Linked DNA regions of Sphaerisporangium krabiense. The protein of the gene in region 1 interacts with the protein of each later gene in a pairwise test. Links are inferred from orthologs where the notes say so. Each region holds a gene or a part of one and is shown in the gene's direction. Other genes may lie near its edges. The genes, in order: uvrA and uvrB.

The links.
Region 2: the proteins of uvrA (region 1) and uvrB interact in binary tests that used the Escherichia coli proteins (3 or more experiments, as listed by UniProt). The link is inferred for Sphaerisporangium krabiense from one-to-one orthologs.

Annotation. Positions count from the first base shown.
Region 1 is NZ_JACHBR010000002.1:1,210,104-1,216,364, forward strand. Bases 1,967-5,329 are described here. They hold uvrA (excinuclease ABC subunit UvrA), read left to right. Parts: upstream 1,967-2,288; coding sequence 2,289-5,129; downstream 5,130-5,329. Other genes in these bases: BJ981_RS33265 (Rieske (2Fe-2S) protein), read left to right, coding at 5,322-5,329. In the rest of the region: BJ981_RS33245 (phosphatidylserine decarboxylase), read left to right, coding at 1-345; pssA (CDP-diacylglycerol--serine O-phosphatidyltransferase), read left to right, coding at 338-1,168; BJ981_RS33255 (MBL fold metallo-hydrolase), read right to left, coding at 1,226-1,870; more of BJ981_RS33265, read left to right, coding at 5,330-5,798; excinuclease ABC subunit UvrC, read left to right, coding at 6,193-6,261. UniProt on the Escherichia coli protein: The UvrABC repair system catalyzes the recognition and processing of DNA lesions. UvrA is an ATPase and a DNA-binding protein. A damage recognition complex composed of 2 UvrA and 2 UvrB subunits scans DNA for abnormalities.
Region 2 is NZ_JACHBR010000001.1:5,847,572-5,853,401, forward strand. Bases 1,658-4,589 are described here. They hold uvrB (excinuclease ABC subunit UvrB), read left to right. Parts: upstream 1,658-2,033; coding sequence 2,034-4,145; downstream 4,146-4,589. Other genes in these bases: BJ981_RS25570 (hypothetical protein), read right to left, coding at 1,658-1,818. Also shown: BJ981_RS25560 (inositol monophosphatase family protein), read right to left, coding at 1-123; BJ981_RS25565 (hypothetical protein), read right to left, coding at 143-793; more of BJ981_RS25570, read right to left, coding at 796-1,657; BJ981_RS25580 (MarR family winged helix-turn-helix transcriptional regulator), read left to right, coding at 4,729-5,172. UniProt on the Escherichia coli protein: The UvrABC repair system catalyzes the recognition and processing of DNA lesions. A damage recognition complex composed of 2 UvrA and 2 UvrB subunits scans DNA for abnormalities.

The DNA of each region.
Region 1 (6,261 bases):
AACGTCCACGTGAACCGCGCGCCGCTCGACGGCACGGTCACCTCGGTGGAGCACGTGGCCGGCGGGTTCCGCCCGGCCTTCGACAAGGACAGCGACCAGAACGAGCGGGTCGTCTGGCATTTCGCCACGGCCCTCGGTGACATCGAGCTGTGGCAGATCGCCGGAGCCGTGGCCCGTCGCATCGTGCCGTACCTCGGCATGGGCGCCAAGGTCTCGCGGGGCGAGCGGATCGGGCTGATCCGCTTCGGCTCGCGGGTGGACATCTACCTTCCAGAAGGGATCGCCCCCGCGGTCAGCGTGGGGCAGCGGACGACGGCGGGAGTGACTCGCATTGACCATGGCTGACGCCGGGTGGTCCATGGACGACCTGGACGAGGACGAAGCGCCGAGAGGACCGGTCGGGAAGGCCTTCCGCCTCTCCGCCGCCGACTCGCTGTCCATCGGCAACGCGGTCTGCGGGTTCCTGGCGGTCTGCGTGCTGGCGTGGTCGGCGATCGCCCAGCTCCAGCAGTCGCGTGAGTTCCACCCCGACCCCCGCTACTTCGCCACCGCGGTGGTGCTGCTGCTGATCGGCGCCACCTGCGACCTGTTCGACGGCCTCGTGGCCCGGCGCTTCCGCGCCTCGGCCATGGGCGCCGAGCTGGACAACCTCGCGGACGTGATCAGCTTCGGCTTCGCCCCCGCCTTCATGGTGGTGGCGTGGGCGGGCTTCTCCCACAGTCTCCCGCTGTGGCTGGTGCTGTGCGCCGCGGTGTCCGTGCTGGTCGCGGGCGTCGTGCGGCTGGCGCGGTTCGCCTGCGTGAAGACCAAGAGCGGCGACTTCATGGGCCTGCCCATCCCCATGGGCGCCATGACCGTGGTGTCGATCGTGCTGCTGTTCCAGCCGTCCTACCCGACGGTGATCGGCATCTTCGCGGTGGCCTGGCTCATGGTCAGCCGCATCGAGTACCCCAAGCCCAAGGGCAACCTGGCGGCGGTCGTGCTGGCCTGGATCATGGTCAACGTCGCCTGCCTGATCATCTGGGCGGCGGACCTCGCCGGCGGCGACATCCTCATCCAGATCGGCGCCTGCATGCAGATCGCGCTGGTCTCGGCCATCCCGCTGCGCGTGCTGATGTTCAAGCGCGAGCAGCGCAAGGAGCGCAAGCTCACCGGCAGCGTGCGCTAGCGCCGTGCCCGGCGGCCCGGCATCCCCGCGGTGCCGGGCCGGGTGCGGGAGCGTTCCTCACCAGCCCCGCGCGCGCCACTCCGGCAGCGCGGGGCGTTCGGCCCCGAGCGTGGTGTCCTTGCCGTGCCCCGGGTACACCCAGGTGTCGTCGGGCAGCCGGTCGAAGATGCGCTCCACCACGTCGGTGTAGAGCCGGTCGAACCGGGCGGCGTCCCCCTGGGTGTTGCCGACCCCGCCCGGAAAGAGCGAGTCCCCCGTGAACAGGTGGGAGTCGCCGTACAGCAGGGCGATCGAGCCCGGCGTGTGTCCCCGCAGGTGGATCACCTCGATCGTCACCACGCCCACGGTGACGCGCTCGCCGTGCTCGACCCGGCGGGTCACCGGCACGGGGAGCCCGGGGGCGTCCAAGGGGTGGGCGATCGTCTCCGCCCCCGTCTCCTTCGCCACCTCCGCCAGGGCCATCCAGTGGTCCGGGTGCCGGTGCGTGGTGATGATCTTGCTGATGGGCCGGTCGCCGATCAGTTCGAGCAGCCGGGGGGCGTCGGCGGCCGCGTCGATCAGCGCGCCGTCCCCGGTCTCACGGCACCGCAGCAGGTAGGCGTTGTTCCCGAAGTCGCCCACCTCGATCTTGCTGATCGTCAGGTCGGGCAGCTCGCGCACGTCGGCGGGGCCGCCGGCGGTCACATCACCGGTGTAGGTCACGGGTACTCCTCGGCAGTGTCGATGGAAGGGCCGGGCGGGACGGGCGCCGCCGGCCGGGGTGGCGGCGCGGGGTCCGCTCCGTCACCTTAAGGCCGTGATACCCCGGTCCCGGGGCTTCGCCGTCCCCGGCCGGCCGGGCGGGGACGTCCTCCAGGCCCGGCGGAATCCGGCCTTCCCGGCCCCGGGTGTTGGGTACTGTGAGGTGAGCACACCCGTCCTGGCCCAGGCAGCGAGCCGCCATGATCGTCCGGACCATGGGCGTCGTCCCGGCCCGCGTCACCCGCCCACCCGCCCACCGGGGGCGCCTTCCCCGGACCGGAAGAAAACTGTCGGACCCCGTCGTTAGAGTGGCGGCGACTAGTCAGAGGTGGCCCTAGCTCGGCTGCCGTGGATCATGAACGGACATGAGAGATCTGCTGTGGCCGACCGCTTGATCGTTCGTGGCGCCCGCGAACACAACCTCAAAGACGTCTCGCTGGACCTGCCGCGAGACGCTCTGATCGTCTTCACCGGGCTGTCCGGCTCGGGTAAGTCCAGCCTGGCCTTCGACACCATCTTCGCCGAGGGCCAGCGCCGCTACGTCGAGTCCTTGTCGGCGTACGCCAGGCAGTTCCTCGGGCAGATGGACAAGCCCGACGTCGACTTCATCGAGGGCCTGTCCCCGGCCGTCTCGATCGACCAGAAGTCCACCTCGCGCAACCCCCGGTCCACGGTCGGCACCATCACCGAGGTCTACGACTACCTGCGCCTGCTGTGGGCCCGCATCGGCAAGCCGCACTGCCCGGCCTGCGGGCGTCCCATCGCCCGCCAGACCCCCCAGCAGATCGTCGACCGCGTGCTCGAGCTGCCCGAGGGCACGCGCTTCCAGGTCATGGCCCCGGTGGTCCGCGGCCGCAAGGGCGAGTACGCCGAGCTGTTCCGCGAGCTGCAGACCAAGGGCTTCGCGCGCGCCAGGGTCGACGGCACCGTGGTCAGGCTCGAAGAGCCGCCCACCCTGAAGAAGTACGAGAAGCACGACATCGAGGTCATCGTCGACCGCCTCTCGGTGAAGGACGGCGCGCGCCGCCGGCTCACCGACTCGGTCGAGACCGCGCTCCAGCTCTCCGGCGGCACGATCACCCTCGACTTCGTCGACCTCCCCGAGGACGACCCGGGCCGCGAGCGCTTCTACTCCGAGCACCTGTACTGCCCCTACGACGACCTGTCGTTCGAGGAGCTGGAGCCGAGGTCGTTCTCGTTCAACTCGCCCTTCGGCGCCTGCCCCGAGTGCACCGGCCTCGGCACCCGCATGGAGGTCGACCCCGAGCTCGTCGTGCCCGACCCCGAGAAGAGCCTCGGCGACGGCGCGATCGCGCCGTGGGCGGGCGGCCACACCAGCGACTACTTCATCCGCCTCGTCGAGGCGCTCGGCCACGCGATCGGCTTCGACCTCGACACCCCGTGGGAGCGCCTGCCCAAGCAGGCGCAGAAGGCCCTGCTGCGCGGCCACGACCAGCAGGTCCACGTCCGCTACAGCAACCGGTACGGCAGGCAGCGGTCCTACTACACCTCCTTCGAGGGCGTCATCCCATGGGTGCAGCGGCGCCATTCCGAGGCCGAGAGCGACTCCAGCCGTGAGCGCTTCGAAGGCTTCATGCGCGAGATCCCCTGCCCCACCTGCAAGGGGGCGCGGCTCAAGCCGGTCTCCCTGGCGGTGACCGTCGCCGACCGGTCGATCGCCGAGGTCTCGTCGCTGTCGATCGGCGAGTGCGCCAAGTTCCTCGGCGACCTCAGCCTGTCCGAGCGCGACATGCACATCGCCGAGCGGGTCGTCAAAGAGATCAACGCCCGGCTCGGGTTCCTGCTGGACGTCGGCCTGGACTACCTCACCCTGAACCGCGCGGCGGGCACGCTCGCGGGCGGCGAGGCCCAGCGCATCCGCCTGGCCACGCAGATCGGCTCCGGCCTCGTCGGCGTCCTGTACGTGCTGGACGAGCCGTCGATCGGCCTGCACCAGCGCGACAACCAGCGCCTGCTGGACACGCTGATCCGCCTGCGCGACATGGGCAACACGCTCATCGTCGTCGAGCACGACGAGGACACCATCGCCGCCGCCGACTGGGTGGTCGACATCGGCCCCGGCGCGGGCGAGCACGGCGGCCAGGTCGTGGTCTCCGGCACCGTCGAGGACCTGCTCTCCTGCGAGGACTCCCTCACCGGCGCCTACCTGTCCGGCCGCAGGAGCATCACGCTGCCCGCGTCCCGCCGCCGGCGCGACCCCAAGCGGAAGCTGACCGTCAAGGGCGCCCGCGAGCACAACCTCAAGGGCGTGGACGTCGAGTTCCCCCTCGGCGTGTTCACCGCCGTCACGGGCGTGTCGGGCTCGGGCAAGTCCACGCTGGTCAACGACATCCTCTACAGCGCCCTGGCCAAGGAGCTGAACGGCGCCAAGACGGTCCCCGGCCGCCACTCCCGCGTGACCGGCACCGATCTGGTGGACAAGGTCGTCCATGTCGACCAGAGCCCGATCGGCCGGACGCCGAGGTCCAACCCGGCCACCTACACCGGGGTCTTCGACCACGTGCGCAAGCTGTTCGCGCAGACCACCGAGGCGAAGATCCGCGGCTACCAGCCGGGACGGTTCAGCTTCAACGTCAAGGGCGGCCGCTGCGAGGCGTGCTCGGGCGACGGCACCATCAAGATCGAGATGAACTTCCTGCCGGACGTCTACGTCCCCTGCGAGGTCTGCCACGGCGCCCGCTACAACCGCGAGACCCTGGAGGTCCACTACAAGGGCAAGACCATCTCCGAGGTCCTCGACATGCCGATCGAGGAGGCGCTGGAGTTCTTCGACGCGATCCCGGCGATCAAGCGTCACCTCAAGACCCTCAACGACGTCGGCCTCGGGTACGTCCGGCTGGGCCAGCCCGCCACCACGCTGTCCGGCGGCGAGGCCCAGCGGGTCAAGCTCGCCTCCGAGTTGCAGCGCCGCTCCACCGGCCGCACGGTCTACGTCCTGGACGAGCCCACCACCGGCCTGCACTTCGAGGACATCAACAAGCTGCTCGGCGTGCTCGGCCGCCTGGTCGACGGCGGCAACACGGTCATCGTCATCGAGCACAACCTCGACGTGATCAAGACCGCCGACTGGCTCATCGACATGGGCCCCGAGGGCGGCTCGCGCGGCGGGCGCGTGCTCGCGACCGGCACCCCCGAGCAGGTCGCCGGTGTGGAGGAGAGCCACACCGGCCGCTTCCTGCGCAAGATCCTCGGCGCCTGAGGCCGTGCCTCGTGCCCCCGTCCCCGGGGGCGCGAGGCGTCCCGCGGCTCCGGCCGGGAGCGGGCGTGGGGCCCCTTTGACCTGGACGTTACGTGCAATTGTTCATACTTCCTCAGTTAGTTGCCGTGCGGAGTGAACCATCCGGGCCCGGGAGACGTAGCACGGTTAAGAAAGATCTCTAGGAAGGCGAACATGACCGATTCGGAAACCACACGACGTTCGATGATGCTGGGCGCGGGCGGCGCGGGCCTGGCCGTGGTGCTGACCGCCTGCGGCGGCACCGACTCCGCGGCCCCGGCGGACGGCGGCTCGTCCGCCTCGCAGCCGGCCCCGGCGTCCTCGGCGGCGGAGGGCTCCGGGGCGAGCGGCTCCGGTGGCGAGGCGAACGTCCTGGCGAAGACGGCCGACATCCCCAAGGGCGGCGGCAAGGTCTTCAAGGAGCAGAAGGTCGTCGTCATCCAGACCAGCGACGGGCAGTTCAAGGCCTTCAGCGCCATCTGCCCCCACCAGGGGTGCACCTGCAACGCCGTCTCCAACGGCACCATCAACTGTCCCTGCCACGGCAGCAAGTTCAGCATCGACGACGGTTCGGTGACCGCCGGCCCGGCGAAGCAGCCGCTCGAAGAGAAGCAGATCAAGGTCGACGGCGACTCGATCAGCCTCGCGTGACGCCGCGGCCGTGACGTAGCGCGCACGGCTCGCCCCGCCGGGCGGGGGTGAAGGGGGCGGTGCCCTTCACCCTCGCCCGTACTGATGTCACCCCTGGTATTCGCGAGATTCGACCGATATAGCGGGCTTAATGCGCCCCTTCTGATTAACAGCGCCATTTACTCGGCCCGGTCCACGCGCTTTCGCCCGGCATGATGACGTCCGCGAAAGCGTGGCGCCCCCCGGCCGCGGCGGCACGCGCGCCTCGCGCGGACCCCGCCCCGGAGCCGCTCCGCACCCGCCGCCGGGAACGCGTGGAGCCCGCCGGACGCCTGATCGTCCCGGCCTTCGGGGAGCGCTCGATCGCCCTATTCTGTCGGCGGGTCCGGATAGGCTTTGAGGTGTGGTGAGACCCGTGAACAGCCCCTTGAGTTTCCGGCCCGAGCCCGGGTCGATCCCCGAGTCCCCGGGGGTCTACCGGTTC
Region 2 (5,830 bases), on another replicon or contig:
GGTGACGATGTCGCCGCCCTCCTTGGCCCGCACCCGCAGCGCCCCGTGCACGCGCTCTCTCAGGAGATCTCCCGCGGCCTCCACGGCCGCCACCGCCACCCGGCGAGCGTGATCGAGATCCATGAGCCCTCCAAGGTCCGCGCTAGGTGCGCGCCAGGTGGTCCGCGGCCAGCCGGGCGGCCCGCGCGGTCTCCTCATCGTCGCAGCGTTCCCGCGTCACGCGGTGGGAGCGCGTGCCGAGCGGGCCGAGCGACAGGTCCGCCGCGCCCGGACGCCCGCTGCCCAGCGCGATCGTCGCGGTGTCGACGCCGTCGGGGATCACGCTGCGGTGGAACACCCCGGCGGGCATCGTGTAGACGTCACCGGCGCGGTACACCCCGGCGGCGCCCTCGCGGAAGGTGACCGTGCGGCCTGTGGGGCTGAGGTTGTCCACGCCGCCCGCGCTGACCACCCGCATGAGCTGGTGGGTCGCCCCCGTCGCGCTGTCGGTCACCCCGACCAGTTCGTTGCGCACCTGGCCGTACAGCACGTAGCTCACCAGGTCCCAGCTGTGGCAGTGGACCTCCGAGGTGGTGTTCCCCGCGCGCGGCAGGTCCGCCGACCACAGGTGGAGGCAGACGCCGCAGGCGCCGCCGCGCGCCACCGGCAGGCAGACGAACCCGAGCGGGTGGCGCACCGCCCTGATCGCGGAACGCCCCGCGGCGATGTCCTCCAGCAGGCCGAGGACCCGGCGCGGCACCGACGGGGAGACGGCGCCCGAGGTCAGCTCGTCGTGCAGCTCCTGATACTTCATGTCTAATACGGATTCTTCGCGCGGATGGCCTTGCGGATGATCTCGACGACGTCGCGGTCCCCATAGGAGCTCGGCAGGCCGAGGCCGAGCACCTCGAACAGCTTGCGCGTCTCGTCCACGGTGGGCTCGTCGCCGAGCGTGGCGGACTTGGCCGCCTCGATGGGGACCCGGCGCGTCTGGTCCAGGCTGGCCAGCAGCTCGGTGGAGCAGTGGTCGTAGTAGAAGCTTCCCCGCCTGCTCATCAGGGCGCGGTTCGGGTCCTCGACGGTGATGATGACGTAGCCGGACGACATGTCCCAGCGGAACGTCGTCATCGTGGACGACAGGCCGAGGTCGATGTCGAGCAGGCTGAACCTCTGACGGTGCCAGCAGGCCGCCAGGATCGTCGCGTACGACTCCTTGCGGGTGCGGTCCACCGTCCAGAACTCGCCGGTGCCGTCGGGGGTGTCCGACACCGACCTGCGGAAGCGGACGTACGCCTCGCACACCCCGGCGTGGGTCGGGTCGATGATCTCCAGGCGCACGAGCAGCGCCTTGCGCTCCCTGCGGGCGGCGAGCACCAGGTCGGGCAGCGTCACGGCGCGCATGTACGTGCCCGTGCCGCCCTTGAAGATCCAGCGGTCGGTGGCGCGCCTGGCCTCGGCGTGCGCCTCGGCGATCTCGTCGGCCCCGTTGAGCACCTCGACCACCTGCAGGTCGTCCAGCACGCGGCGCGCGCTCTCGACCACGGCCTCCAGCCGCTCCAGGCGGTCCAGCCGCGCCGGAAGGCTCGCCAAGGCGCCGGAGGTGGTGCGGAAGTTCTCCTTGATCGTGTCCTCCATGGGCTCCTGACGCCACCGGTCGCGCAGGATGGCGGCGGTCAGCAGGCCCAGCACCAGCAGCGTGACGCCGCTGATCAGGTCGCTCTTGCTCTGGCCGAGGATCTCGTCGTCGGAGGTGAGGCCCAGGAAGGCGATGAACAACGCCAGGACGAGGGCGATGACGCCGTCGGCGTTCTTGCCCACCCACGCGACGAACTTCCCCATGCGTCCCACAGCGTTACCGCGCCCGCCCTCGACGATCAGTCAGCCCCCGCCGTCATATCCCCGCCGTCATGGTAACGAGAAGGCAAAACCTGGGCCAGTGCCGCGCGGGACGGCACCTGTTCACGCCGCGTTCCCCACGGCCTCACGCGGTCCCGCCCCGGCGCCGTCCGGCGGGCGGGCGGAAATGTCGGTGGCCCGGCGTAGGTTATGGAGGTGTGAGGCCGGTAACTGATTTGCAGCGCAAGGTGGCGCCCTTCGAGGTCGTCACCGACATGTCCCCGTCCGGTGACCAGCCGACGGCCATCGCCGAGCTGGAGCGCCGCGTGAAGGGCGGAGAGAAGGACAACGTCCTGCTCGGCGCCACGGGCACCGGCAAGACGGCGACCGTGGCCTGGCTCATCGAGCGGTTGCAGCGCCCGGCTCTGGTGATGCAGCCCAACAAGACCCTCGCCGCCCAGTTCGCCAACGAGCTGCGCGAGATGCTGCCCAACAACGCCGTCGAGTACTTCGTCTCCTACTACGACTACTACCAGCCCGAGGCGTACGTCCCGCAGACCGACACCTACATCGAGAAGGACTCCTCGATCAACGACGAGGTCGACCGTCTGCGCCACTCGGCGACCAACTCGCTGCTCACCCGCCGCGACACCGTCGTGGTCGCCTCCGTCTCGTGCATCTACGGCCTCGGCACCCCGCAGGAATACGTCGACCGCATGGTCCGCCTCAAGGTCGGCCAGGAGATCGAGCGCGACCGGCTCCTGCGCCGCCTCGTCGACATGCAGTACTCCCGCAACGATCTCGCGTTCACCCGCGGCACCTTCCGCGTGCGCGGCGACACGATCGAGGTCATCCCGCAGTACGAGGAGCTCGCCGTCCGCATCGAGATGTTCGGCGACGAGATCGAGAAGCTCGCCACCCTGCATCCCCTCACCGGCGAGGTCATCACCGAGGACGCCGAGCTGTACATCTTCCCGGCCTCCCACTACGTCGCCGGCCCCGAGCGCATGGAGCGCGCGATCCGCGACATCGAGGCCGAGCTCGGCGCCACCCTGGCCCGCATGGAGAAGCAGGGCAAGCTGCTGGAGGCCCAGCGGCTGCGCATGCGCACCACCTACGACATCGAGATGATGCGCCAGGTCGGCACCTGCTCCGGCATCGAGAACTACTCGCGCCACATCGACGGCCGCGAGGCCGGTTCCGCGCCCAACACCCTGCTCGACTACTTCCCCGAGGACTTCCTGCTCGTCCTGGACGAGTCCCACCAGACCGTCCCCCAGATCGGCGCGATGTACGAGGGCGACGCCTCGCGTAAGCGCACGCTGGTCGAGCACGGCTTCCGCCTGCCCTCCGCCATGGACAACCGGCCGCTCAAGTGGGAGGAGTTCCTCGACCGCATCGGCCAGACCGTCTACCTCTCGGCGACCCCCGGGCCCTACGAGCTGGGCCGGGCCAAGGGCGAGGTGGTCGAGCAGGTCATCCGCCCGACCGGCCTGGTCGACCCCGAGGTCGTCGTCAAGCCGACCAAGGGGCAGATCGACGACCTGGTCCACGAGATCCGCGAGCGTGCGGAGAAGGACGAGCGCGTCCTGGTGACCACCCTCACCAAGAAGATGGCGGAGGATCTCACCGACTACCTGCTGGAGCTCGGCATCCGCGTCCGCTACCTTCACAGCGAGGTCGACACGCTGCGCCGCATCGAGCTGCTCCGCGAGCTGCGCATGGGCGAGTTCGACGTCCTGGTCGGCATCAACCTGCTCCGCGAGGGCCTCGACCTGCCCGAGGTGTCGCTGGTGGCCATCCTCGACGCCGACAAGGAGGGCTTCCTGCGCAGCGAGACCTCCCTGATCCAGACCATCGGCCGCGCGGCCCGCAACGTCTCCGGCCAGGTCCACATGTACGCCGACCGCGTCACCCCGTCCATGGAGCGCGCGATCGACGAGACCAACCGCCGCAGGACCAAGCAGGTCGCGTACAACGAGGCCAACGGCATCGATCCCCAGCCGCTGCGCAAGAAGATCGCCGACATCCTCGACTCGCTGGCCAGGGAGGACGCCGACACCGACCGCCTGCTCGGCGCCGGCCGCCAGCAGAGCCGCGGCAAGGCGCCGGTCCCCGGCATGGCCGCCGCCCGCCAGGCCGGCCAGCACGCCAAGGCCATCGCGGGCGAGATGCCCCGCGCCCAGCTCGAGTCGCTGGTCCAGTCGCTCACCGAACAGATGCACACCGCCGCCGCCGACCTCCAGTTCGAGGTCGCCGCCCGCCTCCGCGACGAGATCAAGGAACTCAAGAGAGAACTCAGAGACATGCAGGAGGCCGGCGTCCACTAGCCCACCGGCCGGACATCTCCACCGCCCCGTCCGGCTGGAGCCGTCCACAATGCCTCTCCCTGCATTGTCGAGCTGCCCCTTTTCCGCGGCGTGGTCGGCGCGTCGGCTTCGGTGTCATGGGGAAGTAGGGGACGTCGCACGTTCTCGGTGACGTCGCCGGGCGTTAGGGTGGAGATCACGCGGCGGAAGAAGCGCCGGTTCGTCGGAGATGTGGTCGCCGGCCGATGCGCGGGGTCATGGGCGGCGGTCACCGGCGGGCATGCGGAAAAGTCCGGCGGGGATCAATGGCGGCCCCACGCCGGGCGGAGCCGCACGCACGTCCCCTGTACGCCTTCCGGCGGACTGCGGGCCCCCAGGTCGATCGGTACTGGCCGGAGCCGACCAGTGGCCGTCGGCCGGCGCCGATCAGTGAAGATCGGCCCAGGTCAACCAGTGCCGACCAGGGCGGATCAACGCGCATCTGTGCCGATCAGTGCCGATCAGTGCCGATCAGTGAAGGAAGGTGGCCGTGATGACCGCCGGACCGGCGCCTGGCCATAGGTGGCAAGTTCATGGGCCCACCAGTGAGCGCATCCTCGCCGGCATGTCGCAAGACTGGCCGTGGCTGGTGGAGGAGGCGTCCCTGGTGCTGGTCGAGGTGACGCTCGACGCGGTCGCCGAAATGGGAGATCTGTCGTTGACCCAGCTCAGAGCCCTCCTGGCCGTCGATCGGCACGGGCCACTGAACCTGAGCTCCCTGGCGACCCGGCTGAACATGTCGCTGTCGGCGGCCGGCCGAATGGTGGACCGTCTCGACGGCTTGGGCCTTTTGCAGCGCTTCCCCGCCCCGCACAGCAGGCGCGAGATCCGCATCGACACCACCTCGGACGGACGTGAGGTCCTGGAACGGCTGCGCTCAGCACGCCGGCGACGCATCGGCACGGTACTCGAACGCCTCACCCCCGACGCCCGCACACAACTCACCCACGTCCTCCAGGAGTTCACCGCCGCAGACGCGTCCCGAGACCACGACGACCTCACCCTGTAGAACCCCTTCACAGCCACGTGAGCGCGGAGCCGGTGCTTTTATGGCCGGAAGAGGTCTTGTGACGCCCACCCGTGCAGGTCTGTCGTGGTTGGCCGCCGTTAGCCCACCCATGGGTACGTGCCTCAGGGCCGGTCAGGGGTATCGCGGTGGTCATGGCGGGTGTGGGTGGTGGGCGATGTCGTGAGATATGTCCTGGGGTCGACGGCGCGAGTGCTCGGCCCTGCACACCGAGCGGCACGTGCGTCGGTAGTACCGATCATGACGCTGGTTGCAGCTGCGGGCGCGAGGTCGTAGACGCGGAGCCGGTGGTTTCGGGCGCGAAGAGGTCTGTGAGGCCCACCCGTGCGGGTCCGTTGTGGTTGGCCGCCCTTAGCCCACCCATGGGTACGCGCCTCAGGGCGGGTCGGGGGGTATCGCGGTGGTCATGGCGGGTGTGGGTGGTGGGCGATGTCGTGAGAAATGTTCTGGGGTCGACAGGCATGAGCACTCGGCCCTGCACACCGAGTGGCGCGTGCGTCGGTAGTACCGATCATGACGCTGGTTGCAGCTGCGGGTGCGAGCTTGTAGACGCGGAGCCAGTGGTTTCAGGGCGGGAAGAGGTCTGTGAGGCCCACCCGTGCGGGTCCCCTGTGGCTGGTCGCCGTTAGCCCACCCAGCA